3 regions of the Neorhizobium sp. 05N33 genome follow, and region 2 is predicted to be linked to each of the others. Evidence: riboswitches for the same ligand, from Rfam matches in the RefSeq annotation. Region 2 holds a riboswitch; each other region holds the start of a gene.

What was found. Region 2 has a riboswitch for cobalamin ahead of AC1DLT_RS28655 (DUF1636 family protein). Riboswitches for the same ligand answer to the same signal wherever they lie in the genome.
Region 1: another riboswitch for cobalamin. It lies ahead of AC1DLT_RS30275 (aromatic ring-hydroxylating oxygenase subunit alpha); the one in region 2 lies ahead of AC1DLT_RS28655 (DUF1636 family protein).
Region 3: another riboswitch for cobalamin. It lies ahead of AC1DLT_RS00640 ((2Fe-2S) ferredoxin domain-containing protein); the one in region 2 lies ahead of AC1DLT_RS28655 (DUF1636 family protein).

The regions. Positions count from the first base shown of each region.
Region 1 covers NZ_JBFTNK010000028.1:10,724-21,034, reverse strand. Annotated here, with positions in the region: gene AC1DLT_RS30290 (transporter) at 1-371, shown strand, start outside; gene AC1DLT_RS30285 (BA14K family protein) at 441-893, opposite strand; gene AC1DLT_RS30280 (BA14K family protein) at 1,088-1,507, opposite strand; gene AC1DLT_RS30275 (aromatic ring-hydroxylating oxygenase subunit alpha) at 1,616-2,860, opposite strand; cobalamin riboswitch at 2,964-3,193, opposite strand; gene AC1DLT_RS30270 (DUF6656 family protein) at 3,377-3,973, shown strand; gene AC1DLT_RS30265 (L-threonylcarbamoyladenylate synthase) at 4,007-4,984, shown strand; gene AC1DLT_RS30260 (FAD-binding oxidoreductase) at 5,012-6,457, shown strand; gene AC1DLT_RS30255 (winged helix-turn-helix domain-containing protein) at 6,454-6,834, shown strand; gene AC1DLT_RS30250 (DUF1217 domain-containing protein) at 6,848-9,436, opposite strand; gene AC1DLT_RS30245 (DUF6101 family protein) at 9,742-10,308, shown strand.
Region 2 covers NZ_JBFTNK010000021.1:31,874-42,184, reverse strand. Annotated here, with positions in the region: gene cobN (cobaltochelatase subunit CobN) at 1-1,663, opposite strand, end outside; gene cobW (cobalamin biosynthesis protein CobW) at 1,682-2,719, opposite strand; gene AC1DLT_RS28655 (DUF1636 family protein) at 2,716-3,126, opposite strand; cobalamin riboswitch at 3,234-3,473, opposite strand; cobalamin riboswitch at 3,533-3,761, shown strand; gene AC1DLT_RS28650 (CbtB domain-containing protein) at 3,799-3,975, shown strand; gene AC1DLT_RS28645 (CbtA family protein) at 3,989-4,750, shown strand; gene cobO (cob(I)yrinic acid a,c-diamide adenosyltransferase) at 4,747-5,361, shown strand; gene AC1DLT_RS28635 (cobyric acid synthase) at 5,364-6,833, shown strand; gene cbiB (adenosylcobinamide-phosphate synthase CbiB) at 6,817-7,782, opposite strand; gene cobD (threonine-phosphate decarboxylase CobD) at 7,781-8,809, shown strand; gene AC1DLT_RS28620 (P1 family peptidase) at 8,802-9,800, opposite strand; gene amaB (L-piperidine-6-carboxylate dehydrogenase) at 9,804-10,311, opposite strand, start outside.
Region 3 covers NZ_JBFTNK010000001.1:127,747-138,057, reverse strand. Annotated here, with positions in the region: gene AC1DLT_RS00665 (hypothetical protein) at 1-785, shown strand, start outside; gene AC1DLT_RS00660 (DUF3299 domain-containing protein) at 924-1,478, shown strand; gene AC1DLT_RS00655 (ABC transporter permease) at 1,544-2,308, opposite strand; gene AC1DLT_RS00650 (ABC transporter permease) at 2,296-3,222, opposite strand; gene AC1DLT_RS00645 (ABC transporter substrate-binding protein) at 3,232-4,728, opposite strand; gene AC1DLT_RS00640 ((2Fe-2S) ferredoxin domain-containing protein) at 4,746-5,534, opposite strand; cobalamin riboswitch at 5,634-5,828, opposite strand; gene aztD (zinc metallochaperone AztD) at 5,877-7,271, opposite strand; gene AC1DLT_RS00630 (LacI family DNA-binding transcriptional regulator) at 7,481-8,509, opposite strand; gene AC1DLT_RS00625 (sulfatase family protein) at 8,663-10,099, shown strand; gene AC1DLT_RS00620 (ABC transporter permease) at 10,203-10,311, shown strand, end outside.

The DNA of each region.
Region 1 (10,311 bases), on a different contig from region 2:
TGACGCTGCTCAGGCGCGCGGCGGCGACCGACGACGACGAGATGCCGCCCGGTTTCGACGACGCTGCCTCACGGCTGATCGGCCGGCTGGAGGCGGCGGATCACGACGTCTACGCCCTGCAGGAGCGCGCCCGGCTGCTGCATGAGGAAATCGACTCGAAACTCTCCTCCGAGACCAACAGGCACCTCTACATTCTGTCGCTGATGACCGCCTTCCTGCTGCCGCCGACCTTGGTCACCGGCTTTTTCGGCATGAACACTGCGTCGCTGCCCTTCGAGGGGAATGGCTCGGGGACAGCCTATGCCTTCGGCCTGATCGTCATTTCGGTGCTTGCCGCCTGGTGGCTGTTGAAACGCACCGGTATTCTCTGACCGCTGGACAAACAAAAAACCCGCCCGGGGATGATGCCGGACGGGTTGAACGTTGCCTATCGACCGCTCTTAGAAATAGGGCGAATAGCAGGTCTGGCGCGGGCCGTAGTTCGGCTGGAACGAGTTCGAATAGGCATCGTAGGAGCGGTAACGCTCGGCGCACCATTCGTAGTGGCGCGGATTGATGTCGTCCCCGCCGCCATAGACCGGCGCCGGCTCGACGTAACGCGGCTGGGAGGCAATGGCACCGCCGATCAGCGCACCGGCACCAAATGCCGCCAGCGGGAACCAGTAGCCGTTATGGCGGCGATAACCCGGGCGGTAGTCGCGATAACCACGATACCCGCCATACCAGCCGCCGCCATGGCGACGATACTGCACGAGGGTCGCGTCGGCATTGGCGTTCGTTTCGATCCCGGCGGCCGGAGCGGTCGGTGCCGGCATCGCCTGAGCCGGCATCAGCGAGCCGGCGAGAACGGCAGCAGAGATGCCCGCAACCGCAATCTTCTTCAAAAGAGTCATATTAAGTCCCCCATATCCCTTGTCGGTGTTTCAATTTTTGCCAGCCAATTATTTCAGTATGCAGCGAAATAGAATTTCGCTGCAACCCTTGGGAAGTTCATCCTGAATGCGTGATTAACGTGCGCCGCGACAAACAAGCCCGGCCACCGGCTTACGCCGCGACCGGGCTCCGCGTCGAGAGGGCCAATACCTGCTTACCTGTAAGGCGAGATGCAGCGCGCCCGCACGCCGGCGCGCGGTGCATAGGTATCGTCCCAGGCCCGATAGCTGCGATAACGGCTTTCACACCAGGCGACGTGGCGGCTGCCATAACCCCGATCCGCCTGGATAGCGCCGCCGATAATGGCACCGGCACCGAAGGCGGCCAGCGGGAACCAGAAACCGTTGTGATAACGATAACCGGGGCGGCGGTCGCGGTAACCGCGATGGCCGCGATACCAACCGTATCGGTCACGCCGGAAGTCGCGACGGTACTGGACATTGGTGACATCGCCGGCGGCCGAAATGCCGGATGGCGGAGCCGGCATTTGGACAGCCTGCGCAGGTACAAGGCCAGCAAATGTCGTGACAACGGCGACTGCCGCTGCGGTCAGGCGTAGGCGAAAGGCGTTCATGCGGGGTGCTTCCTCATTCTGATTTTCAATCAGAAAACAACGCCACACGCGGGATTCCGTTCCTGGAGCCACGCCCCGCGCCGATCAACGCCGATCACGAATTGGCGATCAGGCGACGATCGAAAGTTTCGCCTGGTCGCCCTGCAGCCGGTTGACCATGAAGTTCGAGTACCATTCGACGAACTGCATGACGCCGCCTTCGTGGAGTGGCGAGTAAGGACCGGGCTCGTAGGCGGGCGAGCGGATGCCGAAAGCGTTTTCCTCCACGATCTGGCGGTCCTGGTCGTTGGTCATGTTCCAGACATGGGTCAGGTCTTCGAGATTGTAGTCGACGCCCTCAACCGCGTCCTTGTGGACCAGCCATTTGGTGGTAACCGCCGTTTCTTCCGGCCCGAGCGGGGTGACGCGGAACGAGATCGCGTGGTCACCGAGAATGTGGTTCCAGCTGCTTGGATAGTGGAACAGCAGCATGGTGCCGATCGAATTGATCGTCACGTCGTCGGAGAGTTTGCGYTGTACGGCGTTGCGGCCGCTCATCGTATAGCTCTCGGCATCCTCGATCAGCGGCATGCGCGCGACGCGGAACTGGCCGGTCTCGTCCATCCGGAATTCGCTCGGCAACCCGGCCTCCTCACAGCGCTGCCAATGGGCGGCGATGACCGGATCGTCCTTGGCGCCCTGGACACCGGTCGCGGTCGGCGATTCCGGATAGGTGCGGCAGAGCTCCGGATGGTTGGCGGCGCAGTGGTAACATTCGCGGTTGTTTTCCCAGACGAGCTTCCAGTTGCCCTTCTCGATGATCGTCGACTGGTGCGCGACCTTGGCTTCCGACAGGCGGTGCGGGGCCATATAAGGCTCGATGGCGGCGCGAACCGGCGCGAAATCCGGCGCCTCGTTGGCAAGACAGATGAAGATAAAGCCGGCGACGCTCTCGCAATGGACCTTCTTCATGCTGAATTGGGTCTTGTCGAAGTCCTGGCCCATCTGGCGACCGACCAGAAGCGAGCCGTCCAGCTCGTAGGTCCATTGATGGTAGGGACAAACGAGCCGCACCGCCGAGCCATGTTCCTTGGTGCAGACACGGCTGCCACGATGGCGGCAGGTATTGTGCAGCGCCCGGATCTGGTTGTCGCGGCCGCGCACGATAACGACCGGATAATCGCCGATCTGCAGGGTGAAATAGGCGCCGGCCTTGGGCAGCTCGCAATCATGCCCGACGAACAGCCAGTCGCGGTACCAGATCATTTCCAGATCGAGCTTGAAATAGGCGGGATCGGTATAGAAGGGCTGTTCGAGGCTGAACCCCTCGCGGCGGTTCTTGAGCTGCCGCAGGGCCTGATTGCGAATTTCCATATACTTACCTTCCTCGTCAATGTGGACAGCGGAAGGACATGGAAATGCCGGCCGGCCCCAGGCCCGCCCCAAACCCTGTCCCGAACGCCCGCCGCGTCCGGTCGTCATCTTTTGTCCCGAGGCTGGTTTCCGGGCTCAGGAGCTGTCCGTTGCGGGACGGGCTCGGCGCCTTCCCGGGCGGCCTTTTCGGCTCTTTCCCAGTGGCCTGTACCAAGCTTTGTTGCTCCACCACCGTTGCGGGGGCAGCGCCGGATCAAGGTTTCGAAGACCCCTGCCGGCTTCCCAATTCTCCGCCTTCCCTAGACAGGCGGCACCTCAAGATCGAGGCGGATATAACCATCGAGCGGGCGTGTCGCATAGGCGACATTGCGACATCGGCAACCGCGTTGGCGACAGCGGCGAAACGGCCCGGAATGCAACACTCCAGCCCCGCGAAAGCGAAACCTGTCATTAAGGGATAAGCCATAAAATCCCGGCTCGAATGGGAGCGATGCCACCGTGCAGGCCAAGGGGAAAATCCGTTACTATAAAGCTCCTCCACCAAAGCCTCCGGCGCCGGTGGCAGTGAAGACCGCTGCCCATTCCGAATTCCTTCGGACGGGGCGCATCGCCCGCTACAATCCGATCTGGCTGCCGGAAGAGCGCCGTTATCTCACCCATGACGAGGTCGCCGAGCGCACAGGCAAAAGGCTGGAGGCGGCCGGCGAGACGAGCCACAACCGGATCAACTCCTTCCATCGCTCGATCAAGTTTCCGAAGATCATCTTTCACCACACGCTCGATGAGCGGCCGCATCTCGGCTATTGCCATGTCACGGCGGCAAGAACGCAGCTTGCCCACGGCGTGCCGGTAAGCTGGTCCTTCTACATTGCCAACTTCGTTTCCGAGATGGGCGGGGAGGAAACGTTCTTCGAGCGTATCAGCACGGCCTATTCGCGCATGTATTTCGCCGTCGCGGTCGAACGAGAGGCCGGCCAGCCGCTGCAGATCAACCGATCGATCCGCAAGAATGGCCTTCTGTTCCGCACCAACGATCCGATGGAAGCGATCAAGAACGTGCTGATGCTCGGCACTTCCAACGAAATGCTCCGCGAGATCATCAAAAAGCTATGAAGACGCCGGGCTCCGCGTTATTGACGGGCGGATATGACGGCTCAAATCATCGACATCACCCGGGACCATGACGGCGCGCTCGCCCAAGCCTGCGCCGTGCTCGGCGGTGGCCTACCCGTGGCGATCCCCACCGAGACGGTCTACGGGCTTGCGGCCGATGCCACCAATCCCGCCGCCATCACCCGCATCTACGAGACCAAGGGCCGGCCGCGCTTCAATCCGCTGATCTGCCACATGTCGGATCTAGCCATGGCCGAGCGTTATGCCGACTTCGACCCGATTTCGCGAAAGCTTGGCCAAGCCTTCTGGCCGGGCCCCCTCACCCTGATCCTGGCCCTAAAGCCCGAAAGTGGCATCCACGCGCTGGCGACGGCCGGGCTCGATACGGTCGGCATCCGGCTTCCCAAGGGCTTCGCTTCCGATCTGATCCGCGCCTTCGGCAAGCCACTCGCGGCGCCGAGCGCCAACACGTCCGGCAAGGTGAGCCCAACCAGCGCCGCCCATGTGGCCGACGACCTGGGCGACAAGCTGGCTTTGATCATCGACGGCGGCGCGGCTCCGGTCGGTGTGGAATCGACCATCGTTCGTGTCGAGGATGGCGTGATCCGGCTGCTGCGGCCGGGTGGGGTGGCCGTGGAAGAGATCGAACGTGCAACCGGCCTTGCGGTGATCCGACCGGAAGGACCAGCGGCAATCATCGAAGCTCCCGGCATGCTCGCTTCCCATTACGCGCCAGGAGCGGCGGTCAGGCTCAATGCCGACCATGTCGAGACCGGCGAGGCATTGATCCGGCTCGGTTCTGCTCCCGTGAAAGGAATGGAACTCGCGACGGCGGTTTTTGATCTGAGCCCGTCGGGCGATCTTGCGCAGGCGGCGGCAAACCTGTTCGATTACCTGAAGCGGGCCGACGCCACCGGCGCCGCCAGCATCGCCGTCACGCCCATTCCCGACCATGGGCTCGGCGAAGCGATCAACGACCGGCTGGCGAGGGCCGCCGCCCCGCGAGAATGAGCCGGGGCAAAAGAGGAGGAGACGTTGATGGATATTTCCGGGCCGAAACCAGAACTTCTCGACCGCTTCGCCGCGATCGTCGGCGAAAATCACGTGCTGCGCGACGCGAACGATCTTGCGCCGCATCTGGTCGAGGGCCGCGGACTCTACCGGGGTTCCTCTCCGATGCTGCTGAAGCCGGGCTCGGTCGAGGAAGTGTCCGCGATCCTAAAGCTCGCGAGCGAGACAGGCACGCCGATCGTGCCGCAGACCGGCAATACCGGCCTTGTCGGAGGCCAGACGCCGCGCACCGGCGGCAGCGACCTGATCGTCTCGCTCGAACGCATGAACCGCATCCGTGACGTCGATCCGGTCGCCAACGTGCTGGTCGCCGACGGCGGCGCCATCCTTGCCGACGTGCAGAAGGCGGCGGAAGCCGTCGACCGGCTATTTCCCCTGTCGCTCGGCTCAGAGGGCTCCTGCCGCATCGGCGGCAACCTCTCCACCAATGCCGGCGGTACTGCCGTGCTCGCCTATGGCAATACCCGCCAACTCTGCCTCGGGCTCGAAGTGGTGCTGCCGACCGGCGAGATCTGGGACGGCCTGCGCCGGCTCAAGAAGGACAATACCGGCTACGATCTGCGCGACCTGTTCATCGGCGCGGAAGGCACGCTCGGCATCATTACCGGCGCGGTGCTGAAACTTTTTCCGCAGCCGGTCGGGCACCAGGTCGCACTTGCCGGCCTCAATTCGCCGGCAGACGCGTTAAAACTCTTCGAGCGGGCCTCGAACCTCTGCGGCACGGCGCTGACCGGTTTCGAGCTGATGCCGCGCATCGGCATCGAATTCGTGGTCCGGCATATAGAGGGCGTGCGCGATCCGCTCTCCGAGCCGCATCCATGGTACGCGCTGATCGACATCTCGACCTCGGATTCCGCCGAGACGGCTAGTTCCATGGTACAATCGCTGCTCGAACAGGGTTTCGAGGCAGGCCTCATCCGCGACGCCGTGATCGCCTCCTCCGTCGCGCAGCAGAAGGCGCTCTGGCACATGCGCGAAAGCATGTCGGATGCGCAGAAACCCGAAGGCGGCTCGATCAAGCACGACGTGTCGGTGCCGGTCTCGAAAATCCCGACCTTCATGGCGGAGGCAGAACAGGCGGTGCTGGCGGCCATGCCGGGTGCGCGGGTCTGCGCCTTCGGCCATCTCGGCGACGGCAATATCCATTACAACATCTCGCAGCCCATCAGCGCCGACATGGCGGGCGACAAGGCGGCATTCATCGGCCGCTGGCGGGAGATCAACGCGATCGTCCACAGCATCGTGCTCGCCGCCGGTGGGTCGATCTCAGCCGAACACGGCGTCGGTCAGTTGAAGCGCGACGAACTCGCCCATATCCGTTCGCCGATCGAGATGGACCTGATGCGGCGCATCAAGCAGGCGTTCGATCCCGCCGGCATCATGAACCCCGGCAAGGTGGTGACCATTCCATGAGCCGGCCCTCGAAGACCACGATCCGGATCGACCTCGACAACGGCGTGCGGCTCGGTCCGGGCAAGGCGCAGCTTCTGGAACTGATCGCCGAACACGGCTCGATCCGGGCGGCGGGCGCCTCGATCGGCATGTCCTACCGGCGGGCATGGCTGCTCGGCGACGAGATCAACCGGATGTTCAAGGAGCCGTCGATCTTTACCCGCCACGGCGGCAAAAGCGGCGGCGGTGCGGGTCTGACGGAATTTGGCCGGGAACTGCTGTCGCGCTACCGGCGGATGGAGAAAGCGAGCCGCGACGCGATGCGCGCCGACCTCGACTGGCTCGAATCGAATGCAGATCCGCACTTCGAGACGACGGCAAAGACCACCGACGCCTGATAACCGCCCGCTCTCAGCCCATCCGGATCTGGGACAATGCCCATAGGGTGTCCGAGCTGATGCCGACCGAACTGCCGTCGCTGCTTAGAATGCTTACTGCCGATGCCGTATTCTGGCTGTTTTCCAGGTCGTACATGATCGTGAAGCGCTGGACCAGTTTCTTGACCTTTTCCGGATCGCTCAGATCTTCGAGGTTGAGCTTGTTCTTGACGATCTTGGCCTGCTGGTCGACGTCCATGTTGGCGATTTCCGCGGGCAGGCTGAAAGTGACGCGAAAGAACTCCTTCAGCGCCTCGTCGCCGAGGATCACGTATGGGTCGGTGATGCTGTCCGACATACGCTCGAAATAAAGCGCCAGGCGGACGCCCGGATTTTCCTCGCCCTGCTGGTTTTCGAGAAGCTGGCGGACGTAAAGGTCCTGGGTCGCGACGACTTCGCCGCCGTTCTGGGCCTCGCCTGCCGAGCTTCGGTCGATCTCACCCTTGGAGTCGAAATTGAAGGTACCGACGAGCTGCGCGAACCGCTTGTCCGTCTGGGTATTCACGAAGCTCTTGGGGTCGGCGGGATCCGAATTGAAGGCCTTCTTCAGGAAATCATTGGTGACCTTGGAAGGGTCTATCCCCTTCGATATCAGCAGGATGTCGAGCGTCTTGCGATCGGCGAGCAGTTCATCGCGACTGCCGATGCGCTGCATCGCGTCAGTATAATATTTGGCCTCCGTCTGGGCTTTCGCCCTCGCCGCCTTGAGTTCATCGCCTTCCATGAACCGGCTTTTGCGCAGGATATAATCCTTGGCAACGTTGGTGATTGCCGCATTGGACTGGAGCAGCACCTGGCGGGTGACGGCCCCCTTGGGGTCGAAGTTGAAGAGCTTGGCAAGCGAGACGAAACGTTCGTCCTTCAGCTTGTAGATATAGCTGTTCGGGTCGGAAAGGTCGCTTTTCAAGGCACTCTTGATCGTCAGCTTCGAAACGGTGGCGGGGTCGAGGCCAACCGCTTGAAGAGCAAAATCGTAGGATTTGTCGGCATCCGCGCTCAGAAAGTCGTCCAGCGTCCTCACTTCCGAAAGGTCGAGCTTGTAGAACTTGATGGTCTTGTCGAGGTCCGCTTCCTGTTTGTCGTCCCAGCGGCTCATATAGTCGCTACGGGTGGTACTGGTCTGTAATTCGTCCTGGGCCTGGCCGGCGGCGACGGTACCGTCGGTGTTGAAGTTGAAAGCCTTCGCGAGATCCAGATATTCCGGATTGGTAACGCCAAAGCGGTTCGCATAGCTGTCAGGGTCGGAGAGATCGCTCGTCAATATCTGTTCGATCGTGGACTTGACGACCGTGACCTTGTCGAGATTGAAGGCGACCTTGATATATTTGAGAAGCCGGGGATCATTGATGAAATCGCTGACGTTGGTAGCCGTCTTGAGCTTCTGCTCGAAGAGCTCCTGATTGAACATCGCCTCGCCATGCGTGATCCGGGTCTGCTTGTTGAAGAAACCTCCGACAATCTCCAGCAGCTTTTCCGGAGTGACCGCGCCGCCTGCCGGCACAGAGCCGTCAGCGTTGAAGCTGAAATCCTCGGCGAGCGATTTCATCAATGCGAGAAAGGGTGCATCGGACGCCCCGGCGCTGATGATGGTCGCGAGTTCGGCGCGTCGCGAGTCCGTCTGGGCGATCGGCACCAGCCTGCCATCCAGCTCGGTATAACGCGTCTGCGACGTCGTCAGGTTATCCTGGTCCGTCTGGATTGCCTGCACCGTATTGGTCAGCTCCACCTGCATGGCGTCGATCTCGGCCTGGAGGGTCGCCGGACCGCCATTGTTCAGCTGATCCTGCTTGGCGGCGATCTGGGTTTCGAGATCGGTTTTCTTCTGCTGGCCGAGCGCGATCGAATCCTGCAGCGTGGGAATGCCGGTGCTGAGGCTCAGCCGCTCGGCAAGCTCCGTGTCTTCGGTTTTCGCCGCATTGTACTGGTCGAGGTTGTTGCCATAGGCGGTGTTGTAAAAGCTGGTCGGATCGGCCGGATCGCTGGTCAGCACGCCGCGGATGGCATTGTAGTTGTAATATTTCGTATCGATGCCATAGGCGGTGAACAGGTAGTCGCGGAGCCTCGGATTGGCCAGCAGCTGATCGACATTGGTAATATTGCCGGTTTCGCCCAGCATGACCTTGAAATAACGGGTGTCTTCCTCGATCGTATCGTTCTGGGCTGCGATCGTCTGGTCGTAGGTATCGAAGAGTTCGTCCATCTGGCCGTTGGACTGGGCGGCTGCCCCCTCTCCGTTGGAAACGCCGAAATTGAAGGCTGCGGCGATATTCTTGTAACGGTCGTCGGTCAGGCGGTTTGCAAAGCTGTTGTCGTCGCTGAGATCGCTTTCCAGCACCTGCTTCATGAACGCCTTGGCATAGATCATGTCGTCCAGGCCGTGGGCCTGCATCGCATAGGAATAGAGGCGATAATTGCCGAGGAACTCGTCGACGGTTTTTACCTTGCCGATATTGTCCTGATAGTACTTCGTATCGTTGACGACCGTCGTCTGCCCGGCAATGTTTTTCAGGCTCTTCTGCATGTCGCGATTGACAAGATCAAAGGTGAGATAGGTCGATACCATGGAAGGGCCTCACGACTCGGAATTATGCTGCCGCAATCATTGCAGTCTAGCCTTGCCTGTGGCTTTTCGAAAGGGTTTCGACATCCCGTCCGGAATGTCCCAGGCCTGCACAGCAATGCCGCGATTCACCTTCCGGAAACCCAAATCCGACCCCTTTTGCTAACCATCCAGGCAGGCAAGGCTTCTTTAACCGCTATTTTTAAGCAGTCTCGAACATGGCCCGCCCTATGCTTTGGGTATCAGAGGACAAAAGTCCCGTAGGGAAACCGGCAACGGCTCTCAGGTAAAACAAGGGTAGCATATCGATGACCAACACTGTTCTGAAGCCCGTCTGGGCAGGGTCGACATTCAGGCTCGATCCGTCTCGTTTCCCGCAGCAGGTTACCTATGCGCTGCGCGAGACCTCAGGAGATGTCTCCATCACCATCGACGAACGCGGCGCAGTGCTGCGTAAGATCCTTCCCGCAAGCGGCCTGCCGCTCTCCTTCGCCTTGCCCGCCCGCGCCTTCAAAGGGGTGGCGGCCCGCGCCATAGACCACGGCGACGGCGAAGTGACGGTCACGCTCGAACTGCATCACGACGACCCGGATCTCTGCATTCCGCTGCTCGTCGCCCACGATCTCTGCGACATCGCCGCCGATTGGCGGAGCTGGTCGGACGCCTATCGCATTCCGATGCTGATGGTGGAAGCCGACGGCATCGCCCGGCCGCTGGAAAACCATATCGGCGACGTGCGAACCAGCGGCGTCAGGCAGCGCCGCCGACATTCCTATTTCGCGGCCCGCCGTCCGCGCTTCCTGGTCCGCCGCACCACCGGCAGCCTGGGCGTGACGATGAAAATCGAAGGCAAGGAAATTATCGCGCGACGCTAGGGC
Region 2 (10,311 bases):
ACGGATAGATGACCGGCAGACCGCCAGTGACGATCTCAGGGAAGCAGTTCTTCGACAGCGCCACGGTCTTGCCCGGCAACCATTCGAGCGTCCCGTGCGCGCCGACATGAACGATCGCATGCGCGCCAAGTGTTTCGCGCATCCATTGGCCGAAGGCGATCAGTGCGTGGCGAGGGGGAAGGTCCGGGCTGTGATAGTCGGCGCGGCGATCGGCATTGCGGCCGCGGTCGGGCGCGAGCGCGACGGTGATGTTGCCGAAGCTCGCGGCGCGGAAACGGAAAGTGCCGTCCCTGAGGTCTTCATCGGCTTCGGGCCCGCCCCACGCCGCCTCTGCAACGGGCAGGGGATCGTAGGCGGCGCGTGGGTGGCCGGCGGACTGGGCACCCAGGCGATCGAGAAGATCACGCGGAGTCTCAGGGATATCCGAAATATCATAGCCGGCTACCGATAATTCATGCAGCATCCCGAGCACGCTCTGTGGCACGTCCAGGCCGACGGCATAACCGGTGCGTCCGGGCGCGCTCGGATAGTCCGGCATCAAGATAACGATCTTTCGCTCGGCACGCGGTGCCGCCTTCATCCGCAGGAAGGCGGCGATACGGTCGACGACCTGTTCGACCCGGTCCGGTTCCGGCTGGTTGACGAGATTGGCGGAGCTTTCGCCTGCCTTGAAGGAGATCGCGCCGGCAAGAATGCGTCCATCGAGTTCCGGCAGGACGACGTGCATGGCGAGGTCGGCGGGGTTGAGGCCGCGCCGGCTCTCCGTCCAGCCATCGCGGCGGGTCGTGGCGACGACGACCTGGAAGACCGGCACGCCGGTGCGGTCGAAGACCGTCTCACCGTTGCCATCAGTGCCGCTGGCAAAGGCGGTGGTGGAAAGGATGGCCGCAGATTTCAGGTCCGAGACCGCCTGTTCGACGAAGGCCAGTGCATCCGGCTCCTTCAGTCCGCCGACGAAGATTGGCACCGGTGCAAAACCGCGCTTTTTCAGCGCCTCGAACAGTGCGTCGATCGGCGCCGCGTCATTCGCAAGCAGCATGGAGCGGTAGAACAGGATCGGCAAGCGCGGCGCATCCGGCACAAAGCGGGCCAGCAGGTCGTTGGCCTCGACGATGCCTTTTCCGGGCGCGTAGTAGCCAGCCTTCGGCACCGGGGCTGCCTGCGGCAGCGGTTCCGTTTTGCCCTCGGCCAGCGTCGTCAGCAACCTCGCCAGAAGCTGCATGTTGGCCGGCCCGCCTTCGCGGAAGCAGCTCAGGATGCCGGCGATCCGGTCTTCCGAAACGGTCGAGGCCGCGATCAGTCGTTCGTCGCGGATGCTGCATTCGCCGGGCAGCAGCGCCAGCGCGATCTTTTTCCGCTTCGCCATGCGCGAAAGTTCTTCCACGCCATAAGCCCAGCGGTCGTATCCGCCGAGAATACGGACGAGGATGACCTTGGCATGGGTAGCCGTCTTCTCGATCCAGAGATCGACCGACATAGGATGGCGAAGGTCGGAGAGGTTGGTGAGGCGGAGGCTTGTTAAATCCGGACCCCAGACGGCCACAACGCCGTTCAGGTCGCTGCCGGAAAAGGATAGCACCACCACGTCGGCCGGCGGCTGATTAAGGTCGACCGGTTCGATGAGGTCGTCAAGCGACGACGATGTGGTGGCGAGTATGTGCATCCTTCCCTCGGGGCCTACTTATGCGGCCAGCATCCTTTCGATCGCCGCGCGGTCGATGCCCTTTTCGCCGATCACGACGAGGCGGCTTGCTCGCGCTTCGCCCGGCGCCCAGGCGCGGTCGAAATAATGGCTCACGCGCGATCCTACCGCCTGAACCTGCAGGCGCATCGGCTTGTTCGCGACTTCCACGAAGCCTTTTATGCGCAGCACGTTCTCTGCCTCCGCGGTCGCAGAAATGCGGGCGGCGAGCTGTTCGGCATCGGTGACTGCGGCCAGATCGACGACGAAGCTGTCGAAATCGTCGTGATCGTGGTCGAGTTCGTCGTCATGGTGGGTCTTGCGGTTTTCGATATCGTCTTCGACGGCGAGGCCGAGGCCAATCAGTACGGCCGGATCGATGGCGCCATTGGCGGCCGCGACGATTTTCACGGCACGCGGCAGATGGGCGGACACGCGATCCCTGGCGGTCGCGAGGCCGGCGGCATCCAGGAGGTCGCTCTTGGTGAGCACGATCATGTCGGCACAGGCCACCTGGTCCTCGAACACTTCCTCGACTGGATCGTCATGGTCGATCGAACCGTCCGCGTCGCGCTGCGCTTCCAGCGCCTCGTGATCGTCGGCAACGCGGCCTTCGGCAAGCGCCAGTCCGTCGACCACGGCAATCACCGCGTCGACCGTCACTCGGGCTTTAACGTCAGGCCACTGGAACGCCTGGACGAGCGGCTTTGGCAACGCGAGGCCGGACGTCTCGATGAGGATGTGGTCGACGCGGGGTTCGATGGCAAGGATACGGTCGATCGCCGGCACAAAATCGTCGGCGACCGTGCAGCAGATGCAGCCGTTGGCAAGCTCGATGATGTTGTCTTCCGGGCAGCTTTCGACGCCGCAGCCCTTCAGCACGTCGCCGTCGATGCCGACATCGCCGAATTCGTTGACGATGATCGCCAGCCGCTTGCCTTTCAAGTTTTCGATCAGCTTGCGGATCAGCGTGGTCTTGCCGGCTCCCAGAAACCCGGTAACGACGGTGCAGGGAACGCGGTCGAACGAAACGCTCATGATGGCATGTCCTCATGGTGATGAAAGGGTGGAATACGGGCCGTCATGCCCTTGCCGCGCAGGCAGGTCGGGCGGCCGCGAAGGGGAAGGAAACCGCGCTCGTCCTCGGCCAGCATCATCGCGCCGGTGACGATGTCCTCGACATTGTCGAGCGACAGGTGGCCGAAGACATAGGACCAGCCGCTCTTGTGGTTGAAGGCGGCGCTCGGGCTTTTTTCGCAATTGGCAAGGCAGGTGACCGGCTTGACCGCGAGCGGCTTGCCGTTTGCTGCCTCGCGCAGCGCCGCGATCAGCGCGACGCCCGGTCGGATTTCGCCGTCGGACGCATCGCGGCAATTGGTGCAGACGAAAATCGTCACATCTGCCGGGCCGGCGGTTGCCGGATCATCTGGTCGGTGGTCACTCATCGGTCAGCCGCGTTCCCGCCGGGGTCGAAAAATCGGGGCGCGGAGCAGAAGGTCGAAATCCCTCTGCGGTGATCGAGACACTTCCTCCGGAGCACCCCGCCCGGTGAAGCAAAATTAATCGGACGGCAGGTCTCCTGGCTCGCGGGTCGTCGCCATTTGCCTGCCTTCCCAGGATACCGTTGGCCGGATTTCCCAGTGGCTTGACGGCCAAATGGCCGTTTTAGGCAATGGCTCGCCGCCTACAGTTGCGGGGGCAGCCGCGGCATTGATCCTGAAAAAGGGATCGCACCGCATTCTCTCTTAGCCCTCCCCGTTGCCGGAAAGGGACCATCTCCTTTCAAGTAAGCCCGGTCGCAGGCCCATGTCAATGCGTCGCAAAGGCGATTGCCGTCACGCCGAATTCGTCTATAGTGACCGAGCCTATGGTGCCCGAAAGGGTTTTAGAGGGAATGCGGTACGACGGAATTCCGCCGTCCAACCCGCGGCTGCCCCCGCAACTGTAAGCGGAAAGTCTTCGACCAAAACGGCCGTCCGGCCGTCAAGCCACTGGGAAATCCGGCCAACGGTATCCTGGGAAGGCGGGAGAAGGCGTCCGATCCGCGAGCCAGGAGACCTGCCAGAGGCGGCAAAGAACGTGAACGGCCCTCGGGTGGAGGGCGAAAGGACGAGACCATGGTACTGAATTCTGCTGCAGCTGCAGTCACCATTTCCGCTTCGAAGATCATTCCCCTCAGCATGACGGCCCTGCTCGGCCTGTTCATCGTTGGCTTTGTCGGCTTCTCGCATCTGGAAGTCGTCCACAATGCCGCGCATGACACGCGCCACTCGCTCGCCTTCCCCTGCCACTGAGGAGTTCTCCCAAATGTCGTTGTTTCGCAACATCGTCTTCACGGCGGTGATCGCCGGGCTTTTGTCCGGATTGCTGCTTACCGTGATGCAGAGCTTCTCCACCGTGCCGCTGATCCTGCAGGCGGAAGTGTTCGAAAATGCCGCGCCCGAGGCAGGCCACAGCCATGACGCAGCACCTGCCGCAGGTGCTGCGGCATCCGCCGCCGAGCATCACCACGGCGAGGAAGCCTGGGCTCCCGCCGATGGCTTCGAGCGTTTCATCTATACACTCGCCGCGGACATGCTGTCGGCTATCGGTTTTGCCCTTGTCCTCATCGCCGCCTCGGAAGCGTTCGGCGGCTTCAAGGGCTGGCGCGGCGGCCTGATGTTCGGCATTGCCGGTTTCCTCGCCGTCATCCTTGCGCCCGGCCTTGGCCTGCCGCCGGAACTGCCCGGAATGCCGGCCGCGGAACTCGGGCCGCGCCAGATCTGGTGGGTCTCGACAGCGGTCTGCACGGCAGTGGGCCTCGGCCTGCTTGCCTATACCCGTTCGGCCGCGTTCGCAGCGCTTGCGATCATACTTCTGATCGCGCCGCATCTGGTTGGCGCGCCGCTGCCGCCAAGCCATGAAACGGCCGTGCCGATGGATCTTTATGCCCGCTTCGTCAACGCCGTCTATGCCACCAACCTGGTGTTCTGGGCGGTGCTCGGTGCGCTGGCCGGTGTGGTCCGCGAAAAGTTCCGCGCTGGCGAGGAAGCTTCTGCCGGATCTCCGGCGAAGCTCGTTTCCCGGTGAAGGAGATCGACGAGGCGTCCGTCGAGCGTCACCGCGCCAAGATGGCGAACCGCAAGGCGGTTCAAGATGCGGAAGTCGCCGAGAAGACCCAGGAAAAGGGTCTTCTCATCGTCCATACCGGGCCCGGCAAGGGCAAATCCACCGCCGCCTTCGGCCTGGCGCTGCGCATGCTCGGCAACAACCGCCGGGTCGGCGTCGTGCAGTTCATCAAGGGCGCCTGGTCGACCGGGGAGCAGCCGGCGCTTGCCGTCTTCGGTGACCGCGTCGTCTGGCACACGATGGGCGAAGGTTTCACCTGGGAGACCCAGGACCTGAAGCGGGATGTCGCCGCGGCGGAAAAGGCTTGGGAAAAGGCACTCGAGCTGATGGCGGACGAGACGATCGGGCTCGTCATCCTCGACGAACTCAACATCGCGCTTCGCTATGATTACCTCGATCTCGACAAGATCGTCGCCGCGCTACAGGCACGGCGGCCGGATCTGCATGTGGTCGTCACCGGCCGCAACGCCAAGCCGGCGCTGATCGAGGCCGCCGACATGGTGACCGAGATGTCGCTGGTCAAGCATCACTTCAAGGCGGGCGTGAAGGCCCAGGCCGGCATAGAGTTTTAGCCATGGTTGGGTCCAAGCCAGCTCGGGCGCTGATGTTTCAGGGAACGGGCTCGGATGTGGGCAAGTCGCTGGTGGTGGCCGGCCTTGCCCGCGCCTTTACGCTGCGCGGCCTGAAGATCATGCCGTTCAAGCCGCAGAACATGTCGAACAATGCTGCGGTCACCGCGGATGGCGGCGAAATCGGCCGGGCGCAGGCGCTGCAGGCGCGTGCCGCCGGCGCGCCGCTCAGCGTCCACATGAACCCGGTGCTCCTGAAACCGCAGAGCGAGGTCGGTGCGCAGGTGGTGGTGCAAGGCAGGGTCGAAGGCAATGCCAAGGCCGCCGAGTATCAGATGCTCAAGCGGACACTGATGCCGCGGGTTCTGGAAAGCTTCGACATCCTCCGCAACCAGGCCGATCTCGTCCTGGTCGAAGGCGCCGGCAGCGCTTCGGAAATCAATCTTCGCCACAACGACATCGCCAATATGGGGTTTGCCCGGGCCGCCGACGCGCCGGTGGTGCTGATCGGCGATATCGACCGCGGCGGGGTGATCGCCAGCCTTGCCGGCACCAGGCTGGTGCTCGATCCCGAGGATGCGGCAATGATCCGGGGTTTTATCGTCAATCGGTTTCGGGGCGATCCGGCCCTGTTCGCCGACGGCATGCGGATGATCGGGGAGCTCACCGGCTGGCAGTCGGTCGGGCTGCTGCCGCATTTTGCCGATGCAGCCCGGCTGCCGGCCGAAGATGCGCTGGGCCTCAATGCGCCATCGGTGCGGAAGGCGGGTGCGAAGATCAGGATCGCGGTGCCGATCCTGCCGCATATCTCCAATTTCGACGATCTCGATCCGCTGGAAGCGGAGCCGGATGTCGATCTCATCCGGGTCCGGCCGGGGCAGGCCATTCCCGGCGATTGCGATCTCGTGCTGCTGGTCGGCTCGAAGGCGACGATATCCGATCTGCGGGCGCTGAAGGCGGCCGGTTTCGACGTCGATATCGCCGCCCATGTCCGCCGCGGCGGTCGCGTGCTCGGCCTCTGCGGCGGGTATCAGATGCTTGGCCAGACGATTTCCGATCCGGAAGGGACGGAAGGGCCGCCCGGTTCGATCGAAGGGCTGGGTTTGCTGGATGTCGAGACCGTTCTTTCCGGCGATAAACGGCTGGAGGCCGTCTCGGGCGAAAGCTTCGACGGAATTTCTGTGTCCGGCTATGAGATGCATATCGGACGGACGTCTGGCGTGGATTGCCAATGCCCGTTCTCGATCGTCGGCGGCAACCCGGAAGGCGCGATATCCGCGGGTGGCCGGGTCTGGGGCACCTATCTCCACGGTCTGTTTTCCGACGACCGGCAGCGGTCGGCCTGGCTGACGCGGCTTGGTGGTTCTGACTCCGGCCTCGATTACGAGGCAGGCGTGGATGCGGTACTCGACCGGTTGGCCGCCCATATGGAAATGCATCTCGATCTCGATGGGCTGCTCAAACTTGCCAGATAATCAGCGCCAAAAGGCCGAAAAGGCCGATCAGCAGAGCGTCGGCAACGCGGGCGAGTTTCAGCGCGCGGCGAATGTCGTCGTAGGTGAGCTCGGAACGCCCGCCCTCGCCCATGAATCGCGCCTCGATCATCTGTCCGCCATAGCTGCGCGGCCCGGCGAGCGCAATGCCGAGCGCGCCGGCCATCGCCGCTTCCGGCCAGCCGGCATTCGGCGACCGGTGATGGCGGGCATCCCGCCTGATGGCGCGGATCGCGTTGCCCGGCGAGGCGCGATCGATGAAACCTGCAGCGATCACGAACAGAAGGGCGCTCAGGCGCGAGGCGGGCAGGTTGATAAGATCGTCGAAACGCGCTGCCGCCCAGCCGAACGCTTCGTAACGCGGCAGTTTATGGCCGATCATGCTGTCGGCGGTGTTGGCCGCCTTGTAGCCGACGCCGCCCGCAAGACCGCCGATCCCCATCCAGAAGGCCGGCGCTACCACGCCGTCCGAAAAATTCTCGGCGAGGCTCTCGATCGCCGCGCGGCAGACGCCGGCTTCATCGAGCTTTTCCGGATCACGCCCGACGATTTTCGAGACCGCTTTCCGCCCGGCATCCAGGCCTCCGTATCGCAGCGCCGTCGCCACGGCCTCGACATGGGTTTCAAGGCTCTTCTGCGCCGGCAGGCTCGCGGCGATCAGGACCAGCAGGATCGGCCCGAGGGGGATCATTCTCAGGTCGTATTCGATCACCAGGCTGAGCAGGACGGTGATGCCGAGAAGCGCCAGAAGCGCGAGCACGCCCTTTCGCTTGCGGGTGGAAAAGTCGTCGCTTTCGCGGTTCAGATCGCGGTCGAGCCGGGATATCAGTGCGCCGATCCAGGTGACCGGATGGCCGATGCGCCGGAACAGCCAGTCCGGATAACCCACGATACGCTCCGTGATCAGGGCGAAAAATGCGAGAAGGAACATGAAGTTGGCAGGCCCTGAGATTGGCGGTGAAATTGGCGATCCGATACAGCACGGCGGCAATCTTTCCCGTGCCCGGGCGCTGTTTCGCCATGCGCCGGAACCCTGGGTCGATCTTTCCACCGGTATCAGCCCGCATTCCTATCCGTATTCGCCCCTGCCCGACAATGCTTTCACGCGACTGCCTGACGTCGCATCGGCGGAAAGGCTGAAGGCCCTTGCCGCTACTGCCTACGGCGCGCCGTCGGCGGCACATGTCGCGGCGGGGCCGGGGACGCAGATCCTGCTGCCGATGGTCGCTGATCTGATCGCCCGGAAAGGCCGTGCTGCGGTTCTTTCGCCCACCTATGCTGAGCATGCCCGCACGGCGCGACTTTCCGGCTTCGAGGTCGCCGAAACCGACGATCTGGATCGGCTGGCGGAAGCCGACCTCGCCGTCATCGTCAATCCCAACAACCCGACCGGACGGATCATCTCGCGCGCCGACCTTTTGGCGCTCGCTGCAGTCATGCGCGCGAAGGGCGGGCTGCTGGTCGTGGACGAAGCCTTCATGGACGTCTCGGAAGCATCGAGCGTCACCGACGCGGTGGATGCCGGCGGTCTCGTCATGCTGCGCTCCTTCGGCAAGTTCTACGGCATGGCGGGCCTGCGGCTCGGTTTCGTGATTTCGCGTCCGGAAGCGGTGGCGAGAATCGAGAACCGGCTGGGTCCCTGGGCGGTGTCCGGCCCGGCGTTGCACGTGGCGAACGAGGCACTTGCCGATGTCGGATGGCAGGCCGCGATGCGGCTGAGGCTGAAAGAGGATGCGGCGCGGCTGGATGCACTGCTCGGTGCTGCTGGAATACCTGTCACGGATGGAACGTCGCTGTTCCGCTTCATCCGGGATCCTCGCGCGCAGGCGGTTTTCCGGCATCTTGGAGAGCAGGGCATTCTGGTGCGCCGGTTCGAGGAACGGCCCGAGGATCTGAGGATCGGCCTTCCCTGCGAGCGCGACTGGCCGCGGCTCCAAGAAGCCTTGAAAACTATTTAGCCGGCGAAGTGAATTTGTCGCGCCAGGCGATCTGGGCGCTTGCATTGGGCAAAGCCGTCGCCTCGTAGACGCCGCGGGCCACGGCACGGGCGGTTACCAGCGTCGCCAGATGGCAGATTTCCATGAAATCCGAGGGGTCGCTTAAAGGTTTCGCCCCGGTCGCCGCCGAAAAGATCGTGTCGCCGTCGAAGGGCAGATGTGCCGGCAGGATGGCACGGGCAAGCCCGTCATGGGCGAGGATGGAAAGCCGGTGCGCCTGTGCCTTGGTCAGCACGGCATCGGTGACGATGACGCCTATCGTCGTCGACGTCACATTGCGGCCCTTGAGGCGCATGCGGTTGTCGAAGGTCGGAGGTAGTCCAAGGCCGCCGAATTCATTGTCTTCTTCAAAGGGAGCGGCCCAGAAATGCGGGCCTTCGCCTATCGTCGCCGAGCCCAGGGCATTGGCGGCAACCAGTGCCGCGACCGTATGGCCCGTCGAAGTCCGGGCGCTCGCCGAACCGATGCCGCCCTTGAACGTCGCCGTCGTCGCGCCTGTTCCGGCGCCGATGGTTCCGAGCCCGAACTCACCCTTGGCGGCGGTCCGGAAGGCTTCGTAACCCATCTCGCGATAGGGCGAATGCAAGCCCCAGTCCTTGTCGCCGCCGTTCAGCAGGTCCATCAGGATCGCCTGCGGCACGATCGGCACGCGGACGCTGCCGACCTGGAAACCGCGACCCGTTTCGCGCAGACCCGATTGCACCCCTCCGGCCGCATCGAGACCGAAGGCAGAGCCGCCCGACAGCACGAAGGCATCGACCGTCTGCACGGTCATCGACGGATCGAGCAGAGCCGTATCCCTGCCGCCCGGCGCGCCGCCGAGGACGGAGCCGGAGGCGATTACCGGTTCGTCGAAGATGATCGCCGTGACGCCCGACCCCAGGGCAAGATCGGTGGCATGGCCGACGGCCACGCCTTCGATATCGGTCAACAGGTTCAGACTATTCGCCATCGTTTACTCGATGTCGAACTTGACGCCCTGCGCGAGCGGCAGGGTGCGGCCGTAGTTCAGCGTGTTGGTGGCGCGGCGCATATAGACGCGCCATGCGTCTGAGCCGGATTCGCGGCCGCCGCCGGTTTCCTTCTCACCGCCGAACGCTCCGCCGATTTCGGCGCCCGAAGGGCCGATATTGACGTTGGCGATACCGCAATCCGAGCCGCGGGCAGAAACGAAGGTCTCGGCTTCGCGCATGTCGTTGGTGAAGATCGAGGAGGAAAGGCCCTGCGGCACGTCGTTGTGCAGGTGGAGCGCTTCGTCGAAGCTCGAATACTTCATCACGTAGAGGATCGGCGCAAAGGTCTCGTCCTTGACCGGACCGGTCTGGGACGGCATTTCGACGATCGCCGGCCGGACGTAATAGGCGTCTGCCGCCTCGTCCTGGTGAACACGTTCGCCGCCGGTCACCTTGCCGCCTTCGGTCCTGGCTGCTTCCAGCGCCTTCTGCATCTTGTCGTAAGCAGCC
Region 3 (10,311 bases), on a different contig from region 2:
ACGCCTGCTACTTCGCCATGGACGCCACGCGGCCGAACGACCTGACCGAAGGGCCTGCCGGGGGGCGGTTCTACATCATCTGTGAGGCTGAGCAGTCCTTTCGCGTCATTTCGTCGGGGCACGGCGGGGGCCGCAACCTGCCGGGCGTCGCCAACTTCACCAATGGACGGCAGTGCGCGAAGAACTTCGGCAATGCCCTCGACTCCAATCTGACCGCGGGCGGGGCCTATCTGACCAGCGAGATCAAGACCTCCTTCAAGGGCTACTACAGCGTTTCTCCAAAGCAGGAGACGTTCCTGACCAGGTCGTTCGTGCAGTTCGATGGTGTCGGAGAAACTGCGAACGCCAGGCAGCGCGCGATAGGCGGACATGCCTCCGCACTCGTCTCGGGCATCTGCATGATGAAGAAGCCGGATAGTCCATACGCCAACCGCGATGGATATGTTCCCCGCGGCAAGCTGGTAACCTATGCGGGCGGGCGCAGTGATGGCTGCACCAGCTGGTCGCCATCGGAGACGCCCCAGGTGCTGTCGATGGTCAAGGACAATCCAACGACCCTCTACATCTATCCGGAGTCGAAAGACATCGCGGCTGTCTCCAAGGCATTGGCGGCGGGCAAGGCACCAGAGAAATCGGGGCTCTACTGGAACGCCACATGCCTGCAGGAGATCGGCGCGCCGAAGTTCTGGGCGAAGGAGACGCTGGAGCCGATCATCACCAAATATACCCAGGATCATCCCGCACCGCCGCCACGTCCGGTTCCGATATGTGAAGGCTTTCTTTGACGTTCGACTGGACGGACCACACGAAACTCTGACTTCGCACTTTCTACCTTGGCTTTGACCCAAGTGGGTAAATAGGCCTAACATCCACATCAGCAGTGGCCTCTCTCTTGCGAGAGCGCTGCGCTCATGGAGATGCAGATGAGGCGCGCGCTTTTCCTCCTGAAACTGACGACGATCCTGGTCGGGATGACCTATTCGGCGTCCGGCGCCTATGCAGGTCCCCAGTCGGTTCTTTGGAGCGCCTTGCGGCCTGCGGATCAATCGAGATTAGATGTCGCGTTACCAGGCATGGCGTCCAGTCGCTCCCAGGGCGAAACACTCGCGTGGCGTGACGAAAGCCGTGCAGTAGAGCTGACCGGGTTCATCCTGCCCGTCGATCAGGACGGCGACCTCGTCTACGAGTTCATGCTGGTGCCCTGGGCCGGCGCCTGCAGTCATAGTGCGGCTCCACCGCCGAACCAATTGGTCCATGTCGTAGCAGACGAGCCATTCCATCTTTCGAGGGTTTACGAGGTTGTCACCGTGACGGGGAACCTGCGACCCGGCCTGGACAAGGCCCAGCTCTTCATCATGGACGGTGTGCGCGTCCTCGACTACGGCTACAGCATGAGCCATGCTGAGGTCGCGAGAGCGACCGATATCGCGGATCCCGACCTGAAGTCGGTTTCACCGTTCGGCGTGCTTGCGCGATGAGCGTTCGATCAACAGCCGTGTCACGGCGCCGGTGATCGATCGTCAGGAAACCAGACGAAACGCAGTCACTCCTGGCCGTCGTCAAAAACCCGGTTTATCACCGAGACAGTCAATGCAACCGCCGTCCCCGGCCAGATCATCAGCATCGGGTGGTCGAAGATGAACACGCGATATTCGAACAGCATCGATCCCCAATCCGGCTTCGACGGGTCGGCCCCGAGACCGATGAAGGCGAGCGAGGCGTAGGCGACTGCGGCAAGTCCCGCTTGGTTGCCGACATAGGCGAATATCAGCGGCAGAGTATTCGGCAGAAGATGCCGGGTAATCATCCGTGCCGGCGCGACGCCGAGGCTCCTCGCCGCCAGCATGAACGGCTGGCCGAGCACCCGCTGACTGAGCGAATGCGCAAGCAGCGCATGCGGCCCGACGCCAGCCAAGCCGAGCGCCAGTCCGGCGCTGAGCGGCGACAGGCCGAAAATCGCCGCCGTCGTCAGTGCGACGATGAGCGTCGGCACCATGATGAAGAACTCGCAGAAGCGCAGGATCACCTTCTCGCGCCAGCCACCAAGGACGGCGGCGGCGGTGCCCAACAGGGTGCCAAACAAAAAGCCGGTGGCACCGACCGAAAGGATGACGCAGGCCGTCCGCCACCCGCCGGCCATGATCCGCGACAGAAGATCGCGACCGAGATGATCGGTACCGAGCAGATGGCTGGCGGTCATGCCGGAATGACGGGCAAGCATGTCCACCGTATCGGGATCATATGGCTGCCAAAAACCACCGACACACAAAAAGACGGCGAGCGCCGCAAGCACGGTCAACCGGGGCATCGGGCGAGACGCGGATCGAGAAGGCGCATGGCGAGATGGGCGCTGGCATTCAATACCAGCATCCAGACGGCAATGACCATGACATAGGCCTGCAGCACCATCTGGTCGCGCGCCGCGATGCTTTGAACCAGGAACTGGCTGATACCGGGCAGGCCGAAGAGGATTTCCATGGTCGCGGTGCTGCCGATCACCCAGCCTGCTTCGGAACGGATTGCCGACAAGAGAGCATAGAGCGCGCTGCGGTGGCCGTGCCGCCAGAGCGCCTGCCTTTCCGACAGGCCCTTGGCAAGCGCAGTGCGGAAATGCGGCTGCCCGGCGGTCTCCTTTAGGTCGCGCCGATAGACGCGGGAGAGAACAGCGACGGAATGCAGCGCGATCAGCAGGACGGGCAGGACGATTGCCGTCCAATCATTGGCGAAGGGTCTGATCCAGCGCAACTGCACACCGAGGACCCAAAGAAGAACAAGGCCTAGCCAGAAGGCCGGCACTGCCTGGACGAAGACCGACAGAGCCCGGCTCATCCGATCGACGATACCCCCGGGATAGGCCGCTGAGAAAAGCCCGAGCGGAATAGCCAGCGCGATTGCTAGCGCCAGGCCGGCGAGACCGAGCGACAGCGAAACCGGCAGCCGTTCAACGAATTCGGCAAGTACGGGCTCTCCAGTCCGAAACGAACGGCCCCAATCTCCGCCGAGGAAATCTGCCAGCCAATGGAGATAGCGAAGCGGCACGGGCTGATCGAGGCCCCACTCCGCCCTCAACGCCGCGACGGTCTCATCCGTCGCCGGCAGGCTCCAGACGCGAATGGCGATCGCAACCGGATCGGCCGGCATCAATGTTATGACCGAGAAAGAGGCGAGCGAAATCACCAGCAGCCCCGCTATCGATTGCATGCCGAACCTGACTAGTCCCATCACGTGGCCCTACTCCGTCTCGCCGATATCGGCGCGCAGGACGTGGTAGTCGGATCCCCACGGCTCGTAGTTCTTCAGCCGCTTCGACAGGCCGACATACCAGACGGGCGATACCAGGAACGAGGCGGGCGCATCGGCAAAGAGTTTCTGCTGAGCATCTAGCGCGATCGCCACCCGCTTTGCCGGATCGCCCTCGGTCGCAAATCGGTTGAGGATCGCGTCGAAGCCACGCGAGGCATATTTCGCATAGTTCAGCGAAGCGCCGCTTCTCAGCATCGAGTTCAGGAAGAAGGCGGCATCGCCGCTCGGGGCCGTGTGCTGCGCCCAGAGCGCGATGTCGAAGTCACCAGCCGCAGCCATCTGCTGGATGTTCTCCACCACCTGCGTATCGATGGCGATGCCGATCTTTGCGAGTTCCGCCTTGACCACCGGCAGCATGGTGACGAGATCGGGACGCTGCGGATAGGTGATGACCAGCAGGCGCAGGGGCTTGCCGCCTTTTTCGCGCATGCCGCCGCTGCCTTTTGCCCAGCCGGCTTCGTCGAGAAGCGCTGCGGCCTTGGCAGGGTCGGTCGGGCGTGCCTCTCTGCCCGCAAAGGGGAAATAGGAGGCGTAGGCGCCGGTGGCGGGGTCGCCACCGTTGATCGCGGTGGCAAGCTCCTTGCGGTCGAAGGCCAGATCGATCGCCTGGCGCACTTTCACATCATCCATCGGCGGCCGGGCAGTGTTGAAGAAAGCGAGATACTGGTATCCGACCGGGAACGACTTGATCGCCAGATCAGGGTTTGTCTGGAGCCGGCTCACGACTTCCGACGGCAAGCCGAAAGCCAAATCGAGCTCGCCGGCTTCCAGCGCCAGCGTCAGGGTCTGCGCATCACCGAACTTGCGGAAATTAACCGGCGAACGCTTGTCGGCGCCGGCAAAATGCGCGTTAGGCTCGAGCGCGATTGAGGCATCCGCCTTGAAGCCCGAGATTCGATAAGGACCGCTGAAGACGGCGTTGCCGGCCGCGGTGGGTTTGTAGGCGATCAGCGGCCATTCGGCGAAGAGCGCCTGGATGAAAGGCACCGGCTTTTCGGTTGTCACCTTCAGCGTCAGGTCGTCGGCCGCCTCGAAGGTCAGCTTGCCACCGGTGGCGAGCGCCGCCTTGTTGTTGGCGAATGTGTTGTCGAAACCTGCTGCCAGCGCCTTGGCTGTCACCGGCGTGCCGTCGGAAAACAGGCGGCCGTGTTTCAGGGTCACGGTCCAGGTCAGGTCGCCGATGCGCTGCGCCTTTTCGGCCAGTTCCGGCACGAGCTTGCCGTCCCGATCGACGGTGAAGAGGTTCTCGCCGACCCCGTGGCTGACCAGCGCCCAGCCGTTCGAACCCTTGGCCGGATCCGTGCCACTGGTGATGTAGGTGGCGCCGGCGCGAACCGGCTCGGCTGCAAAGACAGTGCCTGCGGTGACAAAGATGGCGGCACTGAGCCAGGCGGCGGCCAGGCGCGATAGAGTGTGCGACGTCAATTCTCTTTCCTCTTGTTCTATTCGGATGGGGTGCGAAGCCGCTGCTTGCGGCCCGTTGGGTGATAGGCGAAGTCCTCGACGATCCCGCCGCCGAGCAGGTGCTCGCCGACGATCCGGTCGATCGCGTCTTCGTTGACGCCGCCGTAATAGGTTCCTTCCGGAAACACTTGCAGCACGGGCGCCAGATTGCAGGGACCGAGACAGGTGGATTTTGCGGTCATCGTGCCGTCGCCGGCAGTGCGCAGTTTCTGCCGCTCCTGCTGGTTGCGCAGATGTCCCCAGATCACATCGGCTCCGGCCGCGTTGCAGGGACCGCCCTGGCAGACGAGCACGCGACGTTTCTGGGCCGGCACGAGCGATCCCTCGGCAACGGGCGGCGTGTCGGTCTGCGGCACGTCCAGTGCTTCGGCGGTTTCGAGCAGTTCGCCGATCAGCCGCGCCATCAGCGTGCTCGAGGCGATATCCCGGGTGATCGAAAGGGCCGGCCAGCGCCGGCTATCGGCCGCCTTCCAGCGCTTCAGCGATTTCGTCAGCCAGATAAGGACGCTCGGCTCCATGGGCAGGACGAGCGGCACGATAACGACGGTTTCGACATCCTCGTCGAGCAGATCGGACAGCGCGTCGCGCAGGGAGGGGGTACCCTGTTCGGTAAAGGCGACCCGAACCGTTCCGGCTCCGGTCACGCCGGCTGCAAGTTTCGCGAGCCGTTGCATTTCCAGATGCGGCGATGCCGCAAAGGCGGATTTCGCAATCAGCAGGACGGCGCGCCCGGATACGTTCTGGGAAGATAATCCCTGTGTTTTCACTGCCTTCGTCTCACTCAAAGGAGGAGGCAGCAAAAATGAGGGTTGCGGCAGGCAGGGATAGCCCGACGGAACCGTCATTCCTGTGGCACACCCCGACCACGGAATTTCTATTGTCAGGCAGGTCTCCTGGCTCGCGGGTCAAAGCCTTGATCGCCCGTCTTCCCGGCATTGGCTGCCAGTGACATGTTGGGCGAACGGCTCACCGCTCACAGTTGCGGGACAGCTCCGGTTTTGACCGGATTCCCTCTTAGCTTCCGTCCGGGGACGGAAGAACCTTGACGCCGCGAACTTACACTCCCCCTGCCGACTGTCAACGGCGCCGCTTCATGCAGCATCGTCGCATCAATGCGAGGCACCGGAGCCGCCGACGGCAACGATCGTAAAGGGTTTTCCTTCGACGGGGATCGTGCGGACTTCCTTCAGGCTCTCCGCATCGATGATGCGAACCAGCGAATGCCGCGGATCGGTGATGGCGACATGACCGTCCGCAACGGCAAGGCGCGGACGCGGATCACGCCAATGGCCGTCCTTGCTGTAGGGCTCGGTGACCTTGGCTTTGCGAACGATCTCGCCCTTGATCACGTCCAGCACATGAAGATCACCGTCCTCCGTCAGGATGTAGGCACTGCGCGGCGTTGCTGGGTCCAGCAGGAAGTCGACGCGGCGGGTGGGCAGGGCGATCAGCCGGAAGTGCTTCTCGCTGTCCGGATCGATCAGGACGATTTTGTCCTCGCCGTAGTTGCCGAGGAAGAACTGCATTGCCTTACCGCCAAGCAAGGTACCAGTCGAACCTTTCGGCATGTCAGATGGGTAAGCGAGCATTTCCAGTTTCGGTCCATCAAGTCCGCCAGGACGGGCGACAAGAACGCCTTCCTTGCAACCGAAAGCAACCAGCAGGGACGAAGTGGCCTCGCCGTGAAGATCGGTGCATTTCGCGACGTCACCGAGCTGCTTGCCCGCTTCATCGACGACGCGAAGACCGACCCTCGGCGGCAGTTCGTCGGGCTTGGTTTCGACTTCAGTGTTTGGGACCGACACCAGCACGAAACGACCCATCGTCACCGCTACGCCGTGATGCGGCTTCGTCGTGTCGACTGTCTTCACGTCAGCCCTGCCTTCGAGAAGAGCCGTTTCGTCGATGATATCCGCCTTGCCGCCTCGATCGTAAAAGAGGATCGCATGGTCGTCATGTGGAACGACGTGGAAAGGACGCTTGCCCTCGAAAGTCACGGGCAACAGCCCCACCTCGGAAACCTCCAGGTCCCGATGCTCCCCGTGATCGGAGAAATCGATGCCAGTCTTGAGGACGTGCACGATGTCATGATCCGACTGCGTGGCGAATACGCTCCGGCCGGACGCGCTGGCGGTCAGCGCCGCAGGACCCTTGACGTCGTAGCGGCCGAGTTCCTTGCCGTTCTCGAAGTCGATGGCGCGGACGACTGGATTCGTATGATCGCCGACAAACAGGCGCCATGCCTCTTTCGTCTCATGATCATCATCGGCAAACGCTCCGGAAGCAGCAAAGATGAGGCCTGACGCGACAGCTGTCAGCAGACGGTTTCGAGTGAGAAAAGACGAGGCGGGTGACGGCCCTCGCTTGTCGATCCCGATCTCATCGACGGCGAACTTCTTTCCGTGCGGCTCCGTCAGGATGCGGTTGAGAAGCTTGGTTTTGCCAGCACCGAGATAGCCGGTCAAAACGGTCACCGGAGTTGGTTGAGATTTCTGCCGTGACATGACTTGTCTCCAGATTGACGGTAGCTTCGATCATTAGTTATTATGTTATAACATTACAAACGCGATCGTTGTCAATCCCCGAGAATGCGATGATCGACATTTGCCGGATCGCGATGCAGATCGAAACAAGATTGGCAGAGTTGGACCGAGAGTGGGATGTCGAACGAACGCTGGAGACGAACGCTTCAACCGCCTTGGATGGCCGGGAGCTATCGAACTGTACTTTCCCGAACGATAAGCTCCCATTCGACGGGTGCGGTGTATGATTTGGCATCGTTGATCCGTGCGACGATCGCCTCGGCCGTCAGCTTGCCGATACGCTCGCGATCAGGGCGAACCGTCGTTAGGGAGGGACTAACGCAGCTCGCCGCCTCGTTGTCTCCAAATCCAACAACGCCGATATCTTGAGGAACGCGCCGGCCGAGTTTCCGCAGTGCCCGAAGCACGCCAAACGCAACGACATCGCTGTTGCAGGCGATTGCGTCGATCTCGGGATGGCGCTCCAGAAGCTCGGTTGCAAGCCGCTCCCCGAGTTCCGGGCTGCCGCCTTGCTGCGCCGTATGCTTGACGATGTCGGGGAGGCCGGCCGTCGCTGCCGCAGCTTCCAGCCCGCTCAAACGCTTCTGGGCGCGTTTATCGTTTTCGCGAACGCTGCCAACGAAGGCCAGGCGCCGATAACCCTGACCTATGAGATGGTTGGCTTGCGCTGCGCCGACACGTGCATGATCGAACCCAACGGCGGTATCAATCACTTCACCGCCCGTGTCCCACATCTCGATGATCGGGATGTCGGCTGCCTTCAGAAGCTCAACGACTTTCGGGGGATGGTCGACGCCGATGATGGCAACGGCCGCCGGCCGCCAGCTCAGGATGGACCGGACGAGACGCAGCTCCTGGTCGGCATTGTACCTTGTATTGGCGAGCATGACCTGCAGGTCATGCTCCAGCAAAGCTGATTGCAGCGTATCGATGATATTGGCGAATTCGGAATAGTAGAGTGAGGTGACGACAACGCCAACAATGTCCGAGCGCGTGCCCGAAAGCCCGCCGGCGAGCCGGTTCGGCACGTAATTTAGCTCCTCCATCGCAGCATTGATCTGACGGCGAAGTTCGATGCGGACCGTGTGCGGGGCGCGCAACGCGCGCGAGACGGTATTGACTGAAACGCCCACCCGTTCGGCGATCGAAGCAAGGGTCGGGACGTTGCGGGCTACCTTGTCGGAAAGTTCAATCGTCATCTCAGCTCAAAAAATCCCGTGAGTGATCGTTGCGTTAACGGTAACTTTATGCCATCTTTTTGAAATGGAGGCAAGCGAAAGAGGGACCGAAGTCGTTCTTTCGCCTGACACGGCAGGCGAAAGCCAGCTATCGGCGACGCGGAGGAGCAGTATATGGCTGAAAGGCCAAACATCATTCTGATCATGACGGACCAGCAGCGCTACGACTCGATATCGGCGCTCGGGTTCCCCTATGCCGTGACCCCCAATATTGATGGACTTGTCGAAAAAGGCGTGGCGTTTACCAATTGCCACGTCAATGCGCCAAGCTGCGTTCCCTCGCGCGCAAGCCTGTTTACCGGCTACTACCCGCATACGACGGGCGTTCTGGCCAACGGCCAGGCATGGCAGCGGACCTGGGTCGAGCAGCTACGTGACGCCGGCTATCGCTGCGTCAACGTCGGCAAGATGCATACAATCCCCTACAATTCGGATTCCGGTTTCCACGAGCGCTACGTCGTGGAAAACAAGGATCGCTATATGGAAGGCCGCTGGTATTTCGACGAGTGGGACAAGGCGCTTGCCGCCAACGGCCTCGTCAAACAGCAGCGCGAACATTATCGTAAACTCGACGACTATCGTGACAGGCTGGGCTGCTTCGACTGGAAACTGCCCGAGGCACTGCATTCCGACGCCTTCGTCGGCAATATGGCGAAGTGGTGGGTCGAGACCTATCCGACGACCGAGCCGCTGTTCCTGCAGGTCGGTTTCCCCGGGCCGCATCCGCCGTTCGATCCGCCGGCGCGCCATACCGAGCCGTATCTCAGGCGCAACGATCTGCCGCTGCCAAGGCCGACGAAAGAAGAACTGGAGTCCCTCCATCAGGAGCTGAAGGACAAGCGCCAGCACGACGTGGAGGTCGATCACGACTCCGTCGTCTGGAGCCTCGACCCGTCTGAAGATCAGATGCAGCGGCTTTGGGCGCATTATCTTGGCAATGTCACGCTGATCGACGAAAAGGTTGGCGAACTGCTCGGTTCGCTTCAGGAGCGCGGCTATCTCGAAGATGCCATCGTCATCTTCACCTCCGATCACGGCGAATGCCTGGGCGAGCATGGCTTGATTCAGAAATGGTCGATGTATGACGTCGTCACCCGCGTGCCGACCGTCATCTGGTCGACGGCCGGCCGGTTTGAGGGTGGACGCTCGGTCGACGGTCTCTGCCAGCTCTTCGACCTCGGTCCGACCATCCTCGAATATGCCGGCATTGTGCCGCCGAAAACCTTCGAAGCAAAAAGCCTTAAGCCGGCGCTCGAAGGCAAGGACTGGACGCCGCGCGACCATGTGTTCTGCGAGCAGATCGGCGACGTGGCGATGGCCGGCGGCGTCGAGTTCATGACCGCTGTGAGGAGCAACCGGTGGAAGCTCGTCCACTTCAAGGGCTCTGAGGATGGACAACTGTTCGACCTCGAGAACGACCCGAAGGAAGTGAGGAACCTCTGGAGCGATCCGGCCCATACGGAACGGAAGCGCGAGCTTCTGGATGTTATGCGCGACTGGCTGATCGAATCCAACTTCAAGACGCGTGACGTCATGGCGGGTGCGCGATGAGCCATCGATATTGCCGGGACGGATCAGCTTCCCGGAGGGAGACATGACCTTGTCCATCACAACGAGTGAAGAAAAGCCCGAGCCGGCCAGCCGGCCGTCTCTCATGTCCGGTTCGATCGCAATGTTGGCGGTCAACATCGCCGCCGTGGCCGTCGGCATCATTCTCTGGGCCGTCGTGACGTCACAGGGGGTGGTCGGCTTGCCGACGCCTC